Regions from separate parts of the Neobacillus oceani genome, predicted to be linked through region 2. Evidence: riboswitches for the same ligand, from Rfam matches in the RefSeq annotation. Region 2 holds a riboswitch; the other holds the start of a gene.

Region 1 (4,938 bases), 2.0 Mb from region 2:
CTGTGGGAAAGAATCGGTTCTCCCTTTTCAATCATCGCGTCAGCAAGCTTTCCCTCCGCCTGCGAAATGGAAGGCACCGCCTGCGGCAAGGCCCTGTCTTCAGAAACCTGGATGACCTCAAGTTTCTCTGCTGTAATCTTTTCGTTCTTATCGATTCTTTCTTTCGCAACGACGATTTCCGCCATCGGCGCGGAAGTCGTTTCCTTTTTATCGAACTTCGCCATGTATTGGTAAAACAATACTGTCGTAATCATCCCCATGGCGAGGGCCAGCACTAATACCATTTTCGAACGCATTTTCCCACCTACTCTGTCAACCGGATGGCATAGGCGCCCCGGTCCAGGCTTCCTTCTTCATAAAAGCCCGTTCCCGGCCATTTAATGAACATTCCGGTTATTGATGTATCGTTGTTTTTCATAGGTTCGGTAATATAAAAATAGGCAAACCCAGTTACTTGGATATTTTTTAACTGGTTTGAATCGAATTGATATGGCTTATAAACGGGAATCAGGATAACCCGGGAGCAATCCCGGTCAGATAAATCCCCGATAGCAGAGGTGCATCCATTTATCAATTCCTGGACAACCGTCCTCGTCTTACCGGCAATGTTACCGGTTTCGGTTGGGATGATTTCCCCAATCTTGATTTCCTGCTGATATCCGTGGCGGAGATTTTCTTCATACGTCTTTGCACCCGGTCCATTAAGGCCCAGGACGCCGAAAACCCCGCTGACCGAACCAGAAGAATCCGTTTTTAACTTTACAACCGTGCCAAAATTAAGCGGAGTATCCTCATGAACCCCAAGAGGCGCGATTCCCTTTGCCCTGCCCATTGGTGCCAGCGATGCAGCGGCGGCTGCCCTGACATTGACTGTTTCAAATCCGAACAATCCCATGAATGCCGGCTTAACCTTTTTTACAAGGCCCACTCTTACCTTTTTGTCTATGTCGATGTCCAGGCTTTTCTTCGAACCAGTTTCCCCATGGTCGGCGAGAATCCGATTCACCACTTTATTGACTTGTTCCTCCGAATTGGTTAGCTCCTGGGCACCGGAGAGCACTGCAGCGTTCGCGGCCTTTTGAAGCTTGCTTTTCGTCATATACAGCATTCCGCCGTCAATGGCGAGCCCCGTGATGCAAAGCAGCGCAACCATTGTTATCGCGACGTAAATAAGAGCGACTCCTTTTTCTTCTTTTAAAAAACTCTTCATGCTCCGTCCCTCCTTCACTCAACTCGGATTGTAGAATCAGTCTGCGCATAAAGCGGGGAAGGAAAGAGGCTTGATAAAAACGGGGTATACAATTTAATTGGATATTTCAATTTCACCTTCACATAATCACCGGATTTTCGTATTGAGCCGGGTGGAGTGATTTCAACGATTAGGTTACTCGAATCCCCAAGGCGGACATAATTTTTCGCGAAGGATGCTATTTCTGCATCCGACCTCCCCAGCCCCCCTTTGCGGACTGTTTCCTGGGCGGCCATGTGGAGGTGGGCATAAGAGTATGTTACTCTGCCAAAGTCAATGATCCCGACGACCAACAACAATAAAAGGGGAAGGACAAGGGCTGTCTCCACCAATGATTGGCCGGATTCATTCTTCCTCATAAAATCATCCCGGCGCGGAAAAATTGAATGGCGGCGCCAACCGCGATTGCAACTCCATAAGGATATGTCTGTTTCATCGCATCTTTATCGTACATGAGGGGAATCTTCAACCCATTCATCAATCCACCTAGCGAATAAAAAACCCCTTTTAATAATTGTTTCGCGCTCTTGCGGAAAATGATAAGGAAAAGAGCGAAAACCCCGCCCGCGAGCGCCATATAAATAGCCGAGAGCGCGACGAATTTCGCTCCCATCAAGGCCCCGATCACGGCGAGGAGTTTCACGTCGCCCGCTCCCATTCCTCCCAGCAAGTAAGGAATTAAAAGGATGCCGAAACCGGTAAGGAGCCCAAGAATGGAGTTCGTTAATCCTTCAAGCCCGCCTGCCACTCCATTTACGGCTAGTGACACAATCAGGAAAGGCAGCAGGACCTTGTTATAGATTTTCCGCTCCCTCACATCCGTCACCGTGCAAATGGCAAGCAGCAGAAACAGTAAAATGGCGTTTATCATTCCAGTAACCTCATTTCCGGGTAAATCTTTTATTGAAAAAAAGCCCCACGTTGACTCCTGAACGCAAGGCTTTCCTACTACATTACAAAATACTCATTTAAAATTATATAAATTGAACAAAAGGTTTTAGTGCCCTTTTATACCTTACGGTTGATTCTAACCATTTGAATAAAAATGAATTTTATATTATATGGTTTTTGGAAAAATTATGGAGTTACTTTTTCAACCTCAGTTGCTACCCCTGTAAATATTGCTATAATTTTCTCTTTAAATCCGATAAGAATAGCTACTACCCCAATCGCAATAACGCCCAAAACCAAACCGTACTCTGTCATGCCTTGTCCTTGTTCTTCAGTCAGCAATGCTTTCATTTTATTCATCATGTTTGATTAGCTCCTTTAATATTATTATTTGATAGATAAACAATGTCCCACTTTCAAGTCCGTATTCTGAATGGTACCCGCCGGCAATTCTAGTACTAAGCGGGCTTTCCGGCGGACCTTTCCAATCTTTGCGGGCGCCATCTTTTCGTCAATGCCCACGACGATGTTGTTTCCGTCCAAATACACAACATCGATTGGATAGTTCATGAAGAATGTGTGGATGGATTGGCAGGGTTGTATGAGCAGGCCGTGACCCGCGGGCAGATTCTTTGTAAACATCAGGCCCTTCAACCTTTTGAAAAAACTGTCGGCGCTGTCTACCGTATCTGCAATTTCCGTCCCTTTCGACAGATTCACGACCTTCAACCTTCGTCACCTCCTGAAATATAAAATGACCCCGCCTTTACCGAAAGGGGGGTCATTGGTAAATAAACACACCTATGATGCACCCTGATCTTTCGGTAACTGGCTGGCATAGCACAAACGTGCCTTAGCCCCTGTAGCTTTGCGTCACTGATTTTCATCAGCTTTGCCTTTATCGAGATACAGCGCGCATATCTTGTCGACTGTTCTCTTACTCACATCATAAAATGTTTATATTTGGTTGGATATAGTACCAATAGACTATTTTCACAAAAATAACCTAGTACTTTTGTATTATTTTTTCGTTTAACCCTCTTAAAAAGGTTTTCACCTCCGAAGGACGGGTAAATATATAAATTTGTTTATCACGGAATTTATGAAGCTTATCAAGGATGGACGGAGCCTTTTTCCGGTTATATCCGGCTACCCAGGAGATAAATTTCCAATCGAGTTTTTCCTGGCAGCCTTCCCCCATATCCGGCCTTGTTTTTCCTTGGTACTGAATCCTTCTTTTCACTATCCCAACTAAACAGCGGATTGTTGAATAATGGAGGAATATGACCGTATCCGCTTTTTCCAGCCTGGCATCCATCGTGGAGCCGAAGTTTCCATCGATGATCCATGTTTCTTCATTCATGATGCCATTTTGCAAGCGAATAAATGCGGTCCGGTCCATCGGAACCCAGCCCGGCTTCCAAAAAAGGGCGTCCAAATGGTATACCTTCAAACCAAGCCTTTTGCCAAGCACCTTGGCAAGCGTACTTTTTCCGGCCCCTCCGCTCCCAATTATAGCGATTTTTTTCACGCATTCCCCCTCCTCCGTAATTTTTGGAGCTTGAAATACGTGAAACTCCGCCACATCCATTCCACCGGGCCGTACCGATATTTTTTCATCCACATGCTACTGACAGCGATTTGAAGAAAGAAAACGGCGAAAACGAGAAGGGTCCCTTGTGCGGCCGAAACCTTACCATAAAGGCCAAGGCCATATCCATAAAAAATAAATGTCGACAAAATAGACTGAAACAAATAATTGGTCATCGACATTCTTCCAACATAGGCTAGGCTGCCAGATACGGCCTCGAATTTTCCGGCTCCCAAGACAATCATCCCCGCATAGGATAGAGCCAGAAGCGGACCTCCAAAAAAGTCCTGGAAAAATTCCACGCTGTAGCCTTCCCACCCATAATACGGCAACGTTTTCAGTGCCATCGCAGGCAGAAGCAACCCAAATGCGGCTACCTTGAATTTCTTTAAATGCCTCACAGACTCTTCAAGCCATCTAAGCTTCGCAACCGCCGCTCCAAACAAAAAGAGTGGCAATATGGAGAATAATGTGATTGGGATAGTCTCAGGGCTGTTGAGAAAGTTCCATTCGGATATCCTCATTTCAGTGATTTCCCGAAACGAACCATTTCCATATACAGCAAGTGCGTGCTGCGCGTCAGCTTTGTACGTTTCCCAAAGGTTTACAATCGGCCCTGCCACGTCAGCCAGTAACAGAAGAAGGCCGAGAAGCAAGTTTGGAATGGTATACATGGCCAGGGCTAATATAAGAAGAGCCTTCCCACTAAACCGCAGGAAAAACAACAGGAGCAAGCCGACGCACGCATATGTAATCAAAATATCCCCCGGCCAAATAAGGAATGCGTGAACCATTCCCACAGCAAGAAGAAAGGCCAGCCTTCTCGCGGCGAACACTGTGAAATTGGCCCCGCGCCCAATAGCTCGTTCCCTCATGAGCATAAGCCCATACCCGAAAAGCATGGAGAACAATGGGTAAAAGCTCGCCTGGGCAAATACGTCAATAAACATGTAGGCAATCCGGTCGATACCTTTTCCCCACCATTCCAGCGGCTCGATGAATACATATGGGGAGTGAAAGCTCAGCATATTTACCAGATAAATCCCTATTATCGCAAAGCCTCTCATTGCATCCAATGATGTAATCCGGTTTCCTTCAACTGTCGGTTCCAGTTTAACATCCATACCGCATTCCCCCATCCATTTTGCATTGTTATGTAGGTGAATAAAATGTCGCCCAACCCATAGATTTAGGGGCATTCCGTAAT
Region 2 (4,938 bases):
TTACTTTAAGTCTCTGATTGGAATTTTGTGCTTCAAAACTGGTTTGCTGATCGTAGTTAAAATACGCCTCAAAAGAATAACCTGAAAAGCGAGACTATCAAGGCAAATCGAATTATCCTTCGTACTATTCGGCCTCTAAATCGTGTTTGTAATACAAGAGAATCACTGCCAGCAGATACAAGGGTGCCTCGAAAAGTGCCTGCCGTTGTAATAACTTCGACATCTTGTCCTATAAGACTATAGGCATGTTGCGCAAAACTTCTGTCCGACATTCTTTTCACCACCTCTCTTATTAATAGAAAATGCAGCTGAAAATAAATGGCTTGGACATTTACTCCATTGGTGGGGTTATTTTTAAGAAATCATCATTTTCCTTCACAAGCTTTTAAATTTTAAGTAAGGAATTGAAGTCCAAAGATCTATATTCCGCCATGCAATCCATTTTGGGGTAAGTTAGGAACAATTTATGAGGGATTGGAAAAGTACTGTAATATAAAAAAACAAACCTAAAAATCATAAACGCCCCCATTATCGCCGCTGTTGCGGTTCTGCCGGGGGCGTTTCTTTTTGATTCGTGTTTGCGTGACTTGGTGCGTGGAGGGGGACGGTGGATGTTGGGTATTTGCTGGCTAACTGTAGAAATAGATGGCCTTGTGTATGGGCCAATTTTTCAAAAAAATTAAGGTGAAATTTCAAAAACAGTACCTTGGTTAAAATCGGTTACTCTCATCGAGCCATAAGCCCCTAGATAGAGCCGAGTTTGGTTTTGGTTGGTTCCGAGGCTGACATAGTAGGCGGATTGGGGGCCAAAAGGATTATCAGTTTCAATGACAGTATAGTCATTCAGTTTACCGTCGGTTCTTGCGCTGGAATACGCTAAAACGCCTCGAACAGGGGCGGATTCCTTGCGGGCGAGGTCGATGAAGACGACGCGGCCGGTTAAGGCGGGGATTGTCGTCCCCGAGTAGGCCTGCACCCCGGTAAGCGCTGTACCCGCGAACCTACCAGGCCGGGTATCCCTGTGGAGATAAGTGAGCAAAGGCGGGATGCGCGTCTCGGATGTTTTTACTGTATCGTTGTAATAGGCAAATGAATGAGAAGCTGAAGTCGGATTTCCGGGGCAACTCCTTATGGCCGGTGTGGGGAACGCGCCTTCCCATCCGCGCCAGCCAAAGTTAATCAACCTGTTTTGGCCAATTTCTGCGTTTGTTTGGGCGGCCTCAACAAGCCGGGTTACCGGGATTGGCTGATATTGAATGAATGAAAAGATGGACTCCGCGAAATCCTGTCCGACATTTCCCGCATATTTAATAAACTGCTGCCGGGTCCGCTGATATGAAATGCCCGGTATATTCCGAACCCCTTTGGCGATCACGGTAAGTGTTTCCTGGATTGGGCGGGGAAGTTCGTTGAAACGCGTAACGACGGGAGGGTTGGTGATCAGCGTGTTTTTGCTTACATCGATTTCAATGATTTTACCGGCGATTTCCATGTCGTCCTGGGCGAGATTAAATGGATCATAGCCTGAACCGCCATCACCTGTTGTTAAAACCAGCTTGCCTGTTTCAGGTGAAAAGTTCAGGCTGTTGACGCCATTATGATTAAAAAAAGGCCTCCGTATGTTCAGTAATGTCCGTCGTTTTTGGGGCAGGCCATTCGATGGCAACATCCATTCTTCAACAGTATCGATATGGTCAAAACGCGTTTCCCTGTTTGTCCATCTTAGGTTTAACGTTCCTGGGTTACAAGGGTCGGGCTGAAATTCCTGAGTAAGCGCGCCGGGTCCTTGTGTTCCAGCTGCTGAATAATGAAGATAAAAGAGGCCATTCGTGTGAAATTGAGGATGAAACGCGAGCCCCACCACCCCCCGTTCGTCATATCCGCCACCCGCATGGCCCAGCTTAATAATCCGGGTGCGAATGTCCAAAAACGTCCTTAACCCATCGTCTCCTATGTAAAAAATCTCCCCTACCTGGGTGGCGATGAATAATCGTTCAACGGATTCCCTCGGAAGGGACGCTGTTTTCATTACAGTTGGTAAATTGATATTCCGTACAATCGGCTGCAATCGAACCCTAATTTTAGCCAAAGAAGGTTACCTCCTTTCATATCCTTTCCTTATATTAAGAATATGGGCAGGGTTTGAGCGTTAGTACCCAAAAAGGCAAGTCGGGGGAAGAGGGTAATTAGCACATAGAAATTAATAGAAACATAGTAAAAAAATCCTATTAATCATAGGTAAAATAGACTATAATGAAATAATTAAAATAATATTTGGGCAAACCATCTGAAAGGGTGGGACGCAAAGCTACGAGTCTAAGGCATTTGGCTATGATCGTCGGGCTGCACTTCTTTGTTTCTGTTTCATGCAGCCCAACAATTTATTAATTGTTGGGTTTTTGTTTTTCCCAAATAATAAGGGGGCTGGTTTAACAAAGAAAATGATCGCTACCACTCTAATACTACGTCAGATTGGCACACTTTTAACTTACGAGGAGAATAATTGATGAAACGGGCTAAATTTTTATTTTTAACAATCGTGATAGTTTCATTGCTGGCGGCTTGCGGTGATAGCGTTCAAAATACGAACAATGGTGAAAAAAAGGGAGATCAGGAAGTAGAGAAATTGTCTGCCAAAGCTGCTATTAAAAAGGATTCAACAGTAACAGAGATTCCTCTTCAAGTTGGCGCGCATCCCCGCTGCTGTTTAGGAATTAACGTGCAAAAAGCAGAAGTGCAAACAAATCCGGACCTGCTTATCCTCCAACTGGAAGTAAGGACTCTATTAGGTTTTCAAGAAGGAATAACGGATACGAATCTTTACTTAGGCTATAAGGATATGATTCCCGTATTTAATTTGCTTACGGAACAAGGAGTATTTGAAGGTTACTTGCATGATCCTGAGATTTTAAAAGAAGGTGAACCTAAATCGATAAAAGTGATATTCGCCGATGTGAAGGGGAAACCATTAGGTTTGTCTGTAAGGAGAGTTTTTGAAGAATCACAGGTGCAGGATGGCAGTTATCGGGATGCAGATAAGCAAGGAACTTTCGCTTATTTAGAAGATGTTAATGAAGAGATGATGCTCAGAATTGGCAGAGGGTTATTCGATAAAGTAACGAGTATTGAATTGGCTAAAACGGAGGAAGAAGTATGGGAAATCCTAACTCCTCTTTTTGATCAAGATAGTCCTCCTGAATTATACAATGTTCTTTTTGATGAAATTACCTACGGAGATTACAGTCGTTACGAAATTAAGTACCTGGATGAGTCTGTTGAATTCAAGGACAAGGGAGCTTTTATACAATATGAGGCTTCCGTTGAAATTCACTTATATGGCCAAAACGGAGCCATTGCGAGGACAAAAGGGTTCGGAGTCAGTTCGTTAATCAGTATCTCTAAAGCAACCGGTAATTATATGTTTAGCGGCTTGGATTACGATTATTTAACCGGTACAGATTCTTATTGGGATGTTGGGGAGTAATATAAAAAATCATAGAAAAATGCCTGCTCCAGATTACGTAACGCAAATGAGCAGGCATTATTAGGTCTAAAAACGATTGGAGCCGTGATAGGTCTTAGTTTTTATCCAGCCCCAATGTTTGTTTCATTTTGGAAAGGGCTTGGTCTAGAGCGACGTCTTGGACAACTGGTTTGTCGGTGTCCCATTGCTCGCCTTGTGGCAATTCGAATTGGAATCGTTCAGCATATGGGGCAGGGCGTCCCATGATATACTCAACGATTTCCTTTGCGATAAATTCCCTCGCTTCTTCTGCCGTACGTTTACCTGTAACAATTTCATGCATCATGTTTAAGGACAATGTGTTGGCGCCTTCATTGTCGCAGTGGACTGAAACTTCGCCTTTTGTCCGGTCGATTACAATGCTTCCTTCCAGCTGGGCTACCAGGCCTACTTTTTCGGCTGGTACATGATAATCGATGAATTGTTCAAGCACGTCGGTATGAGGTTCTGGAAAATCATGAGGCACCTCGTCACGATAGGCAATTGTCCGTTTCCAAGGGCCGTTCTTATACCAGATTAATTTGCTTGGAGTTGCTTCGTTTGGCGGTCCGTAAAAATCCATCGTGTTTTGGGCGGACATTTTGGACGTAGCGGGCCATTGTTCGATGATTTTCTTAGCGGTTTCCGTGTCGACTGTTGAGGTCGACCCTTTTTCCCCGCCATTTTTAGTTGCATGGAGTTTCATATTGCTGACCATAGCGGTAGCAGCTAGTTTTAATCGGGCTTCTGCTGGAGCTTTACTTGCAGCAGTTTCTTGTGAACGATGTTCCATCAGATAATCCCTCCTAAAAAGTTGATACATAGGTCTACTTCCCGATGGCATTATGATTAAACGTACGATTACGTCAGGTGCTGTTTATAGGCTAAAAATTAAAAAGGAATTTCAAAGTATTACGCTGCTTTTAAACAACCAAAACAGGTTAGCTATTCATTTGGACCTGCATACCTGTTTCAGCTTTAATTCTCTTTTTATATATAAAGTTAGAAAGAGATACACTGATTTCGTATAGCGTTAGTAAGGGAACAATGACTAAGATATCGGAAACGATATCGGGCGGCGTTATCAGAATAGACAAGACTACCAAAGCAAAGTAGGAAACTTTTCGGGCTTTCTTGAGCCTTGCTGGATTAAGGATTCCTAATCTCGTTAAAAACATAACGACGAGCGGCATTTCAAATATAAATCCAAACGGGAGTGTTAGGTTAATCATAAACGCGAAATACTTTTCAGCTGTAAACATTGTTTCAAATTCTCCGGCAGAGAGGTTTGTAAGGAAACCCAACACGATTGGAAAAAGGACGAAATATCCGAAACAAATCCCCAAAATAAATAGTATAAATAGACCTGGAATAAACTTGAGCGTTACTTGTTTCTCTTCGTTTTTCAATGCGGGGGCAACGAATTTCCAAGTTTG

Evidence for each region. A riboswitch is a leader RNA that binds a small molecule or an ion and turns the genes downstream of it on or off. The one in region 2 is predicted to bind cyclic di-GMP.
Region 1: linked by a shared signal. The riboswitch ahead of V1499_RS05140 (DUF192 domain-containing protein) and the one ahead of V1499_RS18210 (hypothetical protein) in region 2 are both predicted to bind cyclic di-GMP.

The regions. Positions count from the first base shown of each region.
Region 1 is NZ_CP143543.1:1,032,575-1,037,512, reverse strand. Features, by position in the region: gene cpaB (Flp pilus assembly protein CpaB) at 1-296, opposite strand, end outside; gene V1499_RS05160 (TadE/TadG family type IV pilus assembly protein) at 305-1,210, opposite strand; gene V1499_RS05155 (TadE/TadG family type IV pilus assembly protein) at 1,225-1,608, opposite strand; gene V1499_RS05150 (prepilin peptidase) at 1,605-2,120, opposite strand; gene V1499_RS05145 (Flp family type IVb pilin) at 2,327-2,503, opposite strand; gene V1499_RS05140 (DUF192 domain-containing protein) at 2,528-2,860, opposite strand; cyclic di-GMP riboswitch class I at 2,961-3,047, opposite strand; gene V1499_RS05135 (DNA topology modulation protein) at 3,147-3,671, opposite strand; gene V1499_RS05130 (DUF418 domain-containing protein) at 3,668-4,855, opposite strand.
Region 2 is NZ_CP143543.1:3,590,020-3,594,957, reverse strand. Features, by position in the region: gene V1499_RS18215 (PQQ-dependent sugar dehydrogenase) at 680-2,029, opposite strand; cyclic di-GMP riboswitch class I at 2,268-2,351, shown strand; gene V1499_RS18210 (hypothetical protein) at 2,507-3,484, shown strand; gene V1499_RS18205 (hypothetical protein) at 3,579-4,295, opposite strand; gene tatC (twin-arginine translocase subunit TatC) at 4,444-4,938, opposite strand, start outside.